Regions from separate parts of the Massilia sp. BKSP1R2A-1 genome, predicted to be linked through region 1. Evidence: predicted binding sites of a transcription regulator. Region 1 holds the regulator's gene; each other region holds the start of a gene.
What was found. The regulator sigma-54, encoded in region 1, starts transcription at its own class of promoters, with help from an activator protein. The targets are predictions, from matches to a motif close to TGGCANGNAANCTGCTTT.
Positions count from the first base shown of each region.

Region 2: pepA (flocculation-associated PEP-CTERM protein PepA) is a predicted target of sigma-54. The motif match lies at 2,357-2,374, and genes of this name have one in related genera.
Region 3: glnA (type I glutamate--ammonia ligase) is a predicted target of sigma-54. The motif match lies at 1,994-2,011, and genes of this name have one in related genera.

Region 1 covers NZ_JBOBRE010000011.1:87,882-92,083, reverse strand. The annotation lists gene ACQ7JA_RS17330 (KdsC family phosphatase) at 1-56, shown strand, start outside; gene lptC (LPS export ABC transporter periplasmic protein LptC) at 73-678, shown strand; gene lptA (lipopolysaccharide transport periplasmic protein LptA) at 721-1,275, shown strand; gene lptB (LPS export ABC transporter ATP-binding protein) at 1,272-2,048, shown strand; gene ACQ7JA_RS17310 (RNA polymerase factor sigma-54) at 2,048-3,520, shown strand; gene hpf (ribosome hibernation-promoting factor, HPF/YfiA family) at 3,578-3,934, shown strand; gene ACQ7JA_RS17300 (enoyl-CoA hydratase/isomerase family protein) at 4,064-4,202, shown strand, end outside.
Region 2 covers NZ_JBOBRE010000007.1:166,579-170,780, forward strand. The annotation lists gene ACQ7JA_RS12895 (GAF domain-containing protein) at 1-503, shown strand, start outside; gene ACQ7JA_RS12900 (GNAT family N-acetyltransferase) at 744-1,478, shown strand; gene ACQ7JA_RS12905 (class I SAM-dependent methyltransferase) at 1,595-2,263, shown strand; gene pepA (flocculation-associated PEP-CTERM protein PepA) at 2,414-3,262, shown strand; gene ACQ7JA_RS12915 (ThiF family adenylyltransferase) at 3,345-4,202, opposite strand, start outside.
Region 3 covers NZ_JBOBRE010000002.1:62,677-66,878, reverse strand. The annotation lists gene ACQ7JA_RS03615 (CocE/NonD family hydrolase) at 1-1,206, shown strand, start outside; gene ACQ7JA_RS03610 (rhodanese-like domain-containing protein) at 1,332-1,790, opposite strand; gene glnA (type I glutamate--ammonia ligase) at 2,079-3,494, shown strand; gene ACQ7JA_RS03600 (DUF4124 domain-containing protein) at 3,654-4,184, shown strand.

The DNA.
Region 1 (4,202 bases):
TGATCATGCGCGCCCAGGGCAACTACGAACAGGCGCTGGCGCCGTACTTCGCCTGACCTTCCAGGAACGAGCATGGCTCCGTCGAACTACAAACGCACCGCCCACCGCTGGAAGCTCCTGACCATCATGATGGTCGGGGTGTTCTGCGCCTTCGGCAGCTTCTGGCTGCTGCAGGTCTTGCAGGGCGAGGACGAGGACCCGCGCCTGGGCGGCCCGTCCAGCGAGCCGGACTACATCGTCGAGAACTTCTCCTTCGTGCGCATGACGCAGGACGGCAAGCCGAGCTATGTCGTTTCCGGCAAACGCCTGACGCACCGTCCGCTGGGCGACGTGTCCGAGGTCGATGCGCCGGTGGTGCAGGGCATGACGCCGGGCCGTCCGCGCATGACGGTGGTGGCGAAGCAGGGCCGCATCTTCCATGAAGAACACCGCGTCGACCTGATCGGCAACGTCGACATCCAGCGTCCGGCCACGCCGACCAGCGAAGCGCTGCGCGTGCGCACCCAGGCGCTCACGGTGCTGCCCGACGAAGAGATCATGAAGACCGACAAGCCGATCGAGATGCAGCTCGGCTCCGCCACCGTGACCGGCACCGGCATGGTCGCGAACAACGCGACCCAGAAGCTGCACCTGGCCAGCCGCGGCCAGATCGTCTATCCGCCGCGCGCGCAACGCTGATTTTCAATGCCCGCGCCGCGTTACAACAGGACCAGCAAAACCATGAAAAAAATACTCGCTGCCACTTTCCTCACCCTGGCATCGCTCACCGCCACGGCGGAGCGCGCCGATTCGCTCAAGCAGGCCGTGATCAACTTCGACACGCTCGACGTCGACGAAGTCACCCAGACCCGCATCCTGACCGGCAACGTCGTGCTCACCCGCGGCACCCTGGTGCTCAAGTCGGACCGCGCCCTGGTGAAGGAAACGCCGGAAGGCTATATGAGCGTGACGCTCACCGCCAACAACGGCAAGCTCGCCACCTTCCGCCAGAAGCGCGACGGCGGTCCCGACCTGTGGGTCGAGGGCCAGGCCCAGCGCATCGAATACGACGAGCGCGCCGAGCTGGTGAAGCTGTTCACCACCGCCGAGGTGCGCGAGCTGGAGAACGGCCGCATGACCAATGAGATCAAGGGTCCCTTCATCTCCTACGACAACCGCCGTGAAGTGGCCCAGGTGCGCAACGACCCCAGCGGCAAGAGCACGGTCGGCGGCGGCCGCGGCACCCTGATCATCGCGCCGCGCCGCACGACGCCGGCGGAGGGCGCCAAGCAATGAACGCCGTACTGGAAAAACCCGCCGGCGACAGCTGCAGCACCCTGGTCGTCAAGGGCCTGCAGAAGAGCTACGGCAAGCGCCTGGTGGTGCGCGATGTCTCGCTGCAGGTCGACTGCGGCGAGGTGGTCGGCCTGCTCGGCCCCAACGGCGCCGGCAAGACCACGTCCTTCTACATGATCGTCGGCCTGGTGCCGTCGGATGCCGGCTCGATCGACATCAACGGCACCGACATCACGAGCCTGCCGATCCACCGGCGCGCGGTGCTGGGCCTGTCCTACCTGCCGCAGGAAGCCTCGGTGTTCCGGAAGCTCACGGTAGAAGAGAACATCCGCGCCGTGCTGGAACTGCAGCGCGACGAGAATGGCAAGGCCCTGGGCAAGAACGAGATCAACGAGCGCCTCGACACCCTGCTGGCCGAGCTGCAGATCGAAAAGCTGCGCGAGAACCCGGCGCTGTCGCTGTCGGGCGGCGAGCGCCGCCGCGTGGAGATCGCGCGCGCGCTGGCCACCAACCCGCGCTTCGTGCTGCTCGACGAACCGTTCGCGGGCGTGGACCCGATCGCGGTGATCGAGATCCAGCGCATCGTGCGCTTCCTGAAGGAGCGCAACATCGGCGTGCTGATCACCGACCACAACGTGCGCGAGACGCTCGGCATCTGCGACCGCGCCTACATCATCAACCAGGGCGCCGTGCTGGCTTCCGGCCGTCCCGACGACATCATCGCCGACGAATCCGTGCGACGCGTCTACCTCGGCGAACACTTCAGGATGTAATGAAACAGTCCCTGCAGCTCCGCACCTCGCAGCACCTTGCGCTGACGCCGCAGCTGCAGCAGTCGATCCGCCTGCTGCAGCTGTCCACGCTCGAACTGCACCAGGAGATCGAGCAGATCCTGCACGACAATCCGCTGCTCGAGCGTCTCGACGATCCACTCGACCGCTCGGTGCGCCTGCTGGCCGACGGCGCCATCAACACGGCGCCTGCCAATGGCGAGGCGCCGAGCGCGCAGCCCGCCCAGGAAGAAGGCGGCGCCAAGGCCGAGGGCGAGGGACATGAGGATGGCGAGCAGGGCGAGCGCGGCGACGCCGACAGCGACTGGGGCGGCGAGGGCGGCGGCGCACGCAGCGGCGACGACGAGGACGGACGCCCGCAACTGGAAGCCGACGGCACCACCCTGCGCGAACACCTGGCGGAGCAGATCCGCCTGACCGGCTGCAGCGCGCGCGACCGCGCCCTGGCCGAGCTGGTGATCGACGCCCTGGACGACAACGGCTACCTGGAAGAACCGCTCGACGAGATCCACGCGCGCCTGCCCGAGGAACTCGAGATCGACATGGACGAGCTGCGCTGCGCGCTGGCCCTGATCCAGAGCCTCGACCCGGTCGGCGTGGGCGCGCGCAGCGCGGCCGAATGCCTGGCGCTCCAGATCCGCCGCATGCCGGGCGTGCCGCTCGTCACGCGGCGCCTGGCCCTGAAAATCGTCGAGGGTTACCTGAGCTGGTTCGCCCAGCGCGAATACACCAAGCTGAAGAAGGCGCTCGACTGCGACGACGAAGACCTGCGCGAAGTGCAGGCCGTGGTCCGCCAGTGCAATCCGCATCCCGGCGCGGCCTTCGCCTCGAACGTGTCGGACTACGTGGTGCCGGACGTGATCGTCCGCCGCGCCAAGCACGGCTGGTCGGTTTCGCTGAACCCGGACGTGATGCCGAAGCTGCGCGTGAACTCCCTGTACGCCAACCTGCTCAAGCAGGGAAAAAGCGAAAGCCAGATGGGCGCGCAGTTGCAGGAAGCCAAGTGGCTCATCAAGAATATGCGCCAGCGCTTCGACACGATCCTGCGTGTTGCCGAGGCAATTGTGGAGCGCCAGCGTAACTTTTTCAGTCACGGCGCCGTTGCCATGCGCCCTCTTGTTTTGCGTGAGATAGCTGATACACTAGGCCTACACGAGAGCACAATCTCCCGTGTAACCACGCAGAAATACATGCTGACCCCGCACGGCATGTTTGAGCTGAAGTACTTCTTCGGAAGCCATGTCGCCACCGAAGCGGGGGGAGAAGCCTCCTCGACGGCGATCCGCGCGCTCATCGCGCAATTGACAGGAGCAGAAGACCCTAGGAACCCATTATCCGACAGCAAGATCGCGGAGATGCTCGGGGAACAAGGTATGGTCATTGCGCGCAGGACGGTCGCCAAGTACCGCGAAGCGCTCAAGATTCCGCCCGTCAGCCTCCGCAAATCCCTGTAAAGCACCTGCCCACACTCACCTTGTGGCGCGGGCAGGGCACCTTCCCAAGGAGTGTGTATGAACCTCACAATCAGCGGTCACCATCTCGAAGTCACCCCCGCCATCCGTGAATACGTTCAGAATAAGCTCGAGCGCATCACCCGCCATTTCGACCACGTGATCGATACCCACGTGTTCCTCGCGATCGACAATCTCACCGAAAAAGAAAAAAGGCAGAAAGCCGAAATCAACTTATCGGTATCGGGAAAGAAACTCCACGTCGCCAGCGCCGCACAAGACCTGTACGCCGCGATCGACACGCTGATGGACAGACTGGACAGGCAGGTTTTAAAACACAAATCCATGCTGCAAGACCATAACCACGTCGCGCACAAGCGCATGCCGGATATCGACGAAACCACGGCAGCAGCGTAAACACAGCCGCGCACATTCCGCGGCAACACCGCAAGGGCGTCTAAGGGGACGCCCTTTTTGCATTGTAAAGATAGGAATTTGCTGGCAGCCTTCGGTAGAATGCATCATTTTTCGACCACAGAAGCTGCCATGACCGATTACGTCCTGACCCGCGTCGCCAACCGCACCGGCGTCATCACGCTCGACCGCCCGAAAGCCCTGAACTCGCTGTCGCTCGACATGGTGCGCGCCATCACCGCGATCCTGCTGGAATGGCAGGCCGATGCCG
Region 2 (4,202 bases), on a different contig from region 1:
GACGCGTGCTCGCCAAGGGCAGTGCGGTGCTGGTGGACGATATCGCGCAGTCCGAGTTTGCCGCACTTGCAAGACGCGGGACGGCGCTCGGCGCCAGCCTCATGAGTGCGCCGATCCGGGTCGAGGGCCGGGTCGCCGGCGTCATCAATGCCGCCAATGGCAGCGGGACGGCGCCTTTCGACGAAGCGGCGCTGTGCCTGCTCGAAGTGGCTGCTGCCTTCATCGGGAAATCCCTGCAGCTGAGTCAGTTGCGGCACCTGCTCGATTCCCGCTTCGCGCAGCTGGCGCTGTTGCAGGAGCGCGCGCCGGATGCCGATGGGGACCGCTTGTCTTACCGTAACCCCGAAGAGGTGGCCAGGATCCTGGCTCGTTCCCTGTTTCGGGAAATGACGCGCGCCGGTTTCGGATCGGCGCACATCGTCGCGGCCGCGTCCGAACTGATCGGCCAGCTGCATCAAGATATCCAACAGGAAAAAATCAAGGACAAGCGGCTTGAACTCTGACAAGCTTTTTTGGGACATGTCGGAATTCTTTACACTTGCTTGTAATATTGATAAGAACCTTATGGTGACTGCATTGTGATTATTGCCACCATCCGAGGGGGTAGAACGATACACGCGTAGTGGTTATGATAGAAAGAAATGTTGCCTGTATTAATTTATTGATACGCTGGAATACCGAATGCTATGATATAAGGCAGACCCGACTGCGGCATGCCCTGTCCATCCGCCTGGAGAATACCGATGATCGATACCGTAGTGACAGAAGAAGTCGGCCACAGCAGTACGGCTGACCGCGGCAGCGAGTCGTATTCGCCCAATATCGTCGATGTGGCCATCAATGAAAGTGTGTTTGGCATCCGCGCGGCTGACGTCGACGAACACCGCAACTCGGCCAGTATGCTCATCAGCAAGATGTACACCTGGCGTGGCTATACCGGCAATCACACTGTAGGTAAAGATCCAAACCGCATCACGCTGACGGCCACCAGCAAGGGGGAGGTGATTGGGACACTGAGCCTGAACCTGGACTCCGATGTCGGCTTGTTGTGTGACCAGGTATTCAAGGACCACATCGATCCCTACCGCGCCAATGGCGGCAAGGTATGCGAGCTTATCAAGCTGGCGATCGATCCTGGCGTGAAGTCCAAGGCGGTGCTGGGGGCCCTGTTCCATGTGGCCTTCATCTATGCCCGCGACCTGCACGGCTGCAGCGACATCTTCATCGAAGTCAACCCGCGTCACCGCCGTTTTTATGAGGCGATGCTGGACTTCGTGGTGGAATGCGAATCGCGCCCGAACCCCCGGGTCGACGCGCCGGCGGTCCTGCTCCGCGGCAATACCGCCCTGGGCACCCGCCGTATCGCCGAGGTGGCGGGGCAGGGCGACCACGCAGTCGGCGACCGCTCGCTTTTCCCCTATTTCTTCTCTCCGCGCGAAGAGGCCGGCATCATCGCCCGTCTGAAGCGTATCGGCTGAGCCCGCGCCCCCTTGCGGAGGGGGAGCTGGCCCACATCACTTGCCTGGTCTGCAGGAAGCACCTATATTCGCTGCTTCAGTTGTCCACGCTCTATTTCCACTAACAAGGACCGTCCATGACCATCGGTAAGACCCGCGACGAAATCGCCGAAGCCTATTCCTCCGAGCCATGGTGGTACGACATACGTGGCTTCTTCATCCTCACCTTCGCCTACAACAGCACGATCGGCACCCAGATGCGCTTCTTCGGCCCGAATTTCGGTCCCGATCACCTGGAAGTGGCCTGCGGCACCGGCACCCTGCTGGAAATGATCCTCAACTGGCGCCGCCGCCGCAAGCTGCCGAAGGTGAACGTGGTGGGCATCGACTATGCGCCGTCGATGCTGGCGGGCGCGAAGAAGCGTTTTGCCAAGGACCCGCAGGTCAAGGTGCAGCATGCCGACGCGGCCGACCTGCCTTTCCCGGACAACCATTTCGACACGGCCAACATCGCCAACTCGATCCACTGCTTCCCGACCGTCGACGGGGCGCTGCGCGACATCCGGCGCGTGCTCAAACCAGGCGGTACGCTGGCGGCCAATGTGCTGCTCTACCCGAGCGGTTTCGCCCCGCTGCGCTGGGCGGCGCAGAAGATCAACGATTGGGGCATTAAAAAGGGCATTTTGTACAGCCCTTTCCGCGAGGAAGACATCCGCCGCAAGATGCTCGACGCCGGCTATGAGATCGCGTCCGAGTTCAAATCGGGCAACACCTGGAATGTGGTTGCGCGTAAACCTCTTTCTTGACAGCCACATACGGCTGTCGGCGTTTTTTACACTTGAATTGTTGATTCTTCTCAAAACTTGCTAAGTGATTGATTTTAAAGGAGGGTAATGTGCTGGCACGGGCCTTGCTAGTATTGTCGTGCAAGGTTCAGACTAACCAGGAGATCAAAGATGAAAGCACTGTTTTCGAAGAAGGTCGTCGCATCGGCAATCGCCGCAATCTCGATGTTTGCCGGCGCCAGCGCGCACGCGGACGTGTTCAACCAGTTCGTCGTGAAGCCGACCGGTCCGTTCGTGACCGCTCCGTTCACCGCTGACCGCATCACCGGCGGCTATGCGGAAATCGCCACCTTCACCCCGACCAGCGCCACCGGCGGCACCTTCCAGGTCTCGCTGCGCTGGGTCGCCGGCCAGTTCATCAACAACAGCGGCTCGGACGATCCGGACGAGCTGCCGGCACTGACCACCGGTCTGGGCTTCGACTACGGTCTGTACGCCCTGTACACCGCGTCGGGCACGTTCACCACCGGCCCGAACGGCCGCGCGACCTTCAGTTTTGCTGAAGGCACCGGTAGCCTGTCGGTGTACCTCGACGACAACGTCAACACCACCTTCACGGCTCCTGCCACCGGCGCAACCGCCTACGGCCGCAACAACGCCGGCGACGACATCCTGCTGGCGACCGGCAATCCGCTGGCTGGCCAGGGCAACCTGGACCCGACCCTGAGCACCTGCTCGGGCGGCTCCGGCCAGGGCATCAACTGCGGCAGCTTCGGTTCGACCACCAGCTTCGAACTGACCGCAGCCGGCATGAACTTCTTCGTCGACCCGAGCCCGTTCTACAACCTGTCGTTCCAGTCGGGTCAGCTGAACCGCTTCACCCCGACCGGCACCCAGTCGATCAACGGCTCGCTGGACGTGGTCTTCGGTAACGAAGTGCCGGAGCCGGCATCGGTCGGCCTGCTGGGTCTGGGCCTGCTGGGTCTGGGCGCCGCACGTCGCCGCAAGCAAGCCAAGTAATCCCGCATGCCAGGATCCGGTTCGCCGGATCCTCGAAAAAAAATCCACTGTATTTCAGTGGATTTTTTTTTGCGATCCTCGTTTATTTGAACTTGCTGGCGAACTGGCGTTTGCCGATGGCGATTGCCAGCCGCTGGATCGGATGGCGGTTGCCGCCGGGACGCCAGGTTCGCTTGAGCTTGTTGCGATAGGCGTCGAATTGCATGCCGTGAGGCGCAGCCAGTACCTCTCCGCGGCCGAGGAGGATCTTCAGCGCCTCGGTGCCGATGATGCCGGCGCAAAGCTGGCAGGCCATGAAGGTGGACGGGCCACGCTGCTCGTCGAAATTCACCGACTCCGGCACCACCAGATAGGAGCGGTGCAAGCCGGCCGGCGCAAGACCGATCGCGAAGCGGATCGCCTTGTCGATGTCCGGCAGGTCGCCCCACTGGAAGTATTCTTCGAAGGTCATCTTCCCCGGCATGAAGTTCAGCAGGGCGGCCCCCATGCCCAGCGGCGCGGCGGTGGTGGCCGGCACGCCCAGTTGCGCGCAGCGCGCGAAGGTGTGGCGGCGCGCATCGAAGGCGAAGAAATCGAGGCCGTCGACATACAGGTTTGCGTCGCCCAGGAAGGCGTCCAGGTTCCGTTCATCGACGCCATCCGGGAAAACCCGGATATCGACCTCAGGATTGATGTCGCGCGCCATGCGGGCCAGTACCTCGGCCTTCGGCTGGCCGAGCGTCGACATCATTGCGCCGACCTGGCGGTTGAAGTTCGGTATGTCGAAGGTATCGAAATCGGCGATATTGAATTTCGAGACGCCGAGGCGCACCAGTGTCAATAAATGGACGCCGCCGACGCCGCCGATGCCGGCAATGGCGACGCGTTTGCCGCGCAAGACTTGCTGTTCTTCCGGGGTGAGCCAGCCGATATTGCGCGCAAACGCCTGCTCGTAGCGAAA
Region 3 (4,202 bases), on a different contig from region 1:
GGCGAGGCCGACGCCTACGACTTCTTCCTCAAGCGCCTGACGATGCCGAACATCCTCGCGACGCTGAGCGCCGAACAGCGCGCGCTGCTCGAGCCCACCATCGTGCACGACACCTACGACGAGTTCTGGCGCTCGCGCGCGATCACGCCGCACATGAAGAACGTGAAGGCGGCCGTGCTGACGGTCGGCGGCTGGTTCGACGCGGAAGACCCGGCCGGACCCTTCGCGATCTACGACGCGGTCGGCAAGTACAACCCGAAGACGCCGAATGCCCTGGTGATCGGTCCCTGGGTGCACGGCGGCTGGGCCGGCAGCGACGGCGCGCGCCTGGGCCACGTGAGCTTCGATGCCAAGACCAGCGAGTACTACCGCCGCGAGATCCAGTTCCCCTTCTTCGAGCAGCACCTGAAGGGCGTGAAACCCGCGCGCACGCTGGCCAATGTGAACGCCTTCGAGACCGGCACCAATGTCTGGCGCACGTATTCGGCCTGGCCGCCGGCGCCGGCGAAAGCGAAGACCCTGTACTTCGGCCCGAACGGCACCCTGAGCTGGCAGCAGCCGGCCAGCAGCGGCACGGGCTACGACGAATACGTCGCCGATCCGCGCAAACCGGTTCCCTACATCGGCTACGCCGCCACCGGCGTGCCGCGTGAGTACATGGTCTCGGACCAGCGCTTCGCCGCCACCCGCCCCGACGTGCTGGTCTACCAGAGCGAGGTGCTGGAACAGGACGTGACCGTTGCCGGCCCCGTGCTGCCGAAACTCGTCGTCTCGACCACCGGGACGGATGCGGACTGGGTGGTCAAGCTGATCGACGTCTACCCGGCCGAGTACCCGACTCCACAAGCTGAGCGCAAGGGCAACGACGTCGGCCCGCCGTCGGTGAACATGGGCGGCTTCCAGCAGCTGGTGCGCGGCAATCCGCTGCGCGGCAAGTTCCGCAACAGCTTCGAGAAGCCCGAGCCTTTCACCCCGGGCAAGCAGGAGGCGCTCAGCTTCGACATCGGCCAGGTCAACCACACCTTCCGCCGCGGCCACCGGATCATGGTGCAGGTGCAGAGCTCCTGGTTCCCGCTGGTCGACCTGAATCCGCAGACCTTCGTGCACATCCCGAAAGCGAAGCCGGAGGATTTCCAGAAGGCGACCCAGCGCGTCTACCGCGCGCCGGGCGCGGCCTCAGGCCTGCAGCTGATGGTGATGCCGTAGGGTGGGCAATCCTTTGCCCACGCGTTCAACTCTCGCATGCGCATCACAGCGCTTCCGTAAGCTGAACGCGTGGGCAAGAAACTTGCCCACCCTACAAAAGCTCAGGGCCGTATCGACGATACCGGCTACGCCCCAATCCAGGGCAAGCCCGCCTTGCACCACCCACCCACCGTCTTGCGATGCCCCTGCTCGTCGCGATCCCCCTCGAAGCCTTCCAGGATGTCGTAGGACTGCGCAAAGCCGTTTTCGGTCGCCACGCGCGCGCTGTGGCGCGAGCGCACGCCCGAGCGGCACAGGAAGAGCAGCACCTCGTCCTTGCGCGCGACCTTGTCCAGCTGGGCGGCGAAGTCTGGGTTCGGCTGGCCCCCGGGGTAGGTGGCCCATTGCACCGCCACGTGCTGGGATTCGGGGACGGCGACCTTGCCGACCCAGTCGCGCTCGGCATTGGTGCGCACGTCGACCAGTTTCACGCGCGGATCGCTCTGCAGGAGGGCGAATGCTTCTTCCGGCGTGACGGCGCCGGCATAGGGCTGGCCAGGGGCGCGCCCGCGGGCGCCGGCGAGGATGGATTCGGAAGTACTCATGAGCATCGGTCCATTTTTAGAGAATAAAAAGCATTGCACCAACTTGGTTCGGTGTATCCTGCGCTGCGATGGTGCATCGCACCCGAGTGGTGCACTCATTTGGTGCGAGTGTATTCACGGCGTGACAGTGACCATGCACCGATTGTAGGACCAGCACGAGCGAATTCCAACGAAGCATTGTGCATTTACTCATAACGCTGGGTTGGCACGGTTCATGCTTTGAAGTAGAGCAAGTTGCCGTTCCGTGAAGATGTGGGACGGCACCCCCTTTTCAATCAGGAGATACGAATGGCAAAGACGGCTGCAGACGTAATTCAACTCATCAAAGACAACGAAGTGAAATTCGTTGACTTGCGCTTCGCGGACACCCGCGGCAAGGAGCAGCACGTGACCGTCCCCGTGTCGCACTTCGACGAAGACAAGTTCGAGTCGGGCCACGCCTTCGACGGTTCGTCGATCGCCGGCTGGAAGGGCATCGAAGCCTCGGACATGCTCCTGCTGCCGGACCCGAACACCGCCAATCTCGACCCCTTCATGGAAGAGACCACCCTGTTCATGCAGTGCGACGTGATCGAACCGTCGGACGGCAAGGGCTACGACCGCGACCCGCGCTCGATCGCCAAGCGCGCCGAAGCCTACCTGAAGTCCTCGGGCATCGGCGACACCGCCTACTTCGGCCCGGAACCGGAATTCTTCATCTTCGACTCGGTCCGCTGGAAGATCGACATGTCGGGCTGCTTCGTCAAGATCGATTCGGATGAAGCGTCCTGGTCGACCGACAAGGAAATCGAAGGCGGCAACAGCGGCCACCGTCCGACCGTCAAGGGCGGCTACTTCCCGGTCCCGCCGGTCGACAGCTTCCAGGACATGCGTTCGGAAATGTCGCTGATCCTCGAATCGATGGGCATCCCGGTCGAAGTGCACCACCATGAAGTGGCCGGCGCCGGCCAGAACGAACTCGGCACCAAGTTCTCGACCCTGGTCGAGCGCGCCGACTGGACCCAGAACCTGAAGTACGTGATCTGGAACGTGGCCCACAGCTACGGCAAGACCGCGACCTTCATGCCGAAGCCGATGAACGGCGATAACGGCTCGGGCATGCACGTGCACCAGTCGATCTGGAAGGACGGCAAGAACCTGTTCGCGGGCGACGGCTACGCCGGCCTGTCGGAAACCGCCCTGTACTACATCGGCGGCATCATCAAGCACGCACGCGCGCTGAACGCGATCACCAACCCGGGCACCAACTCGTACAAGCGCCTGGTGCCGGGCTACGAAGCCCCGGTCAAGCTGGCCTACTCGGCACGCAACCGTTCGGCCTCGATCCGCATCCCGCACGTGGCGAACCCGAAAGGCCGCCGCATCGAGACCCGCTTCCCGGATCCGCTGGCCAACGTCTACCTGTGCTTCGCCGCGCTGCTGATGGCCGGCCTGGACGGCATCCAGAACAAGATCCACCCGGGCGAAGCCGCGACCAAGGACCTGTACCACCTGCCGCCGGAAGAAGACAAGCTGATCCCGACCGTGTGCGCTTCGCTGGAAGAAGCGCTGGAAGCCCTGGACAAGGACCGCGAGTTCCTGACCCGCGGCGGCGTGTTCAGCGACAGCATGATCGACGCCTACATCGACCTGAAGATGCAGGAAGTGCAGCGTCTGCGCATGACCCCGCACCCGGCCGAATTCGACATGTACTACTCGTCGTAATCAAGTGGTCAACACAAGCGTTGCGCGGGTGCGTCACCATGCGTAAGGCTATGTAACAAAGGCGGGGAAAGCGAGGGCTTTCCCCGCCTTTTTTCATGCTTGCTGTATAGTCGGGCCGTTCTACAATATGTGCACGTTTATTGTGCAAATTGATTTCTGATGGGAACGACAATTAGCTTCTACCGCTTTTTCCGCGCCGCCGCGGTCCTCGCCGTCGGCCTCGCGCTCCACCATGGCGCTCAGGCGCAGGGCGCCGTCTACAAATGCGTGGACGAGCATGGCCGCGTGGAATTCACCGACCAGAACCGCAAGGGCTGCAAGCAGCTCGAGAGCTTCTTCTCGAGCGCGCCGGCGCCAGTGCGCGCCTCGGCGCCGATCCCGGCCGTGCGTGCCAGCGGCAGCACCGGCCCGGCGCCGACCGCCAGCCCGACCAGCTTCCCGCGCGTGGACAGCGCCCAGCAGCGCGCCCGCGACGACGACCGCCGCGAGATCCTGAACGACGAGCTGCGCGCCGAGCAGAAGAAACTGGCGGACCTGCGCAAGGACTTCAACGGCGGCGAGCCCGAACGCATGGGCAACGAGCGCAACTACGCCAAGTACCAGGAACGCGTGGCCTCGATGCGCGACGAGATCGGCCGCACCGAACGCAATATCGAAGCGCTGCAGCGCGAGATCACGAATATCAGATAACGACGGATACGACAGGAC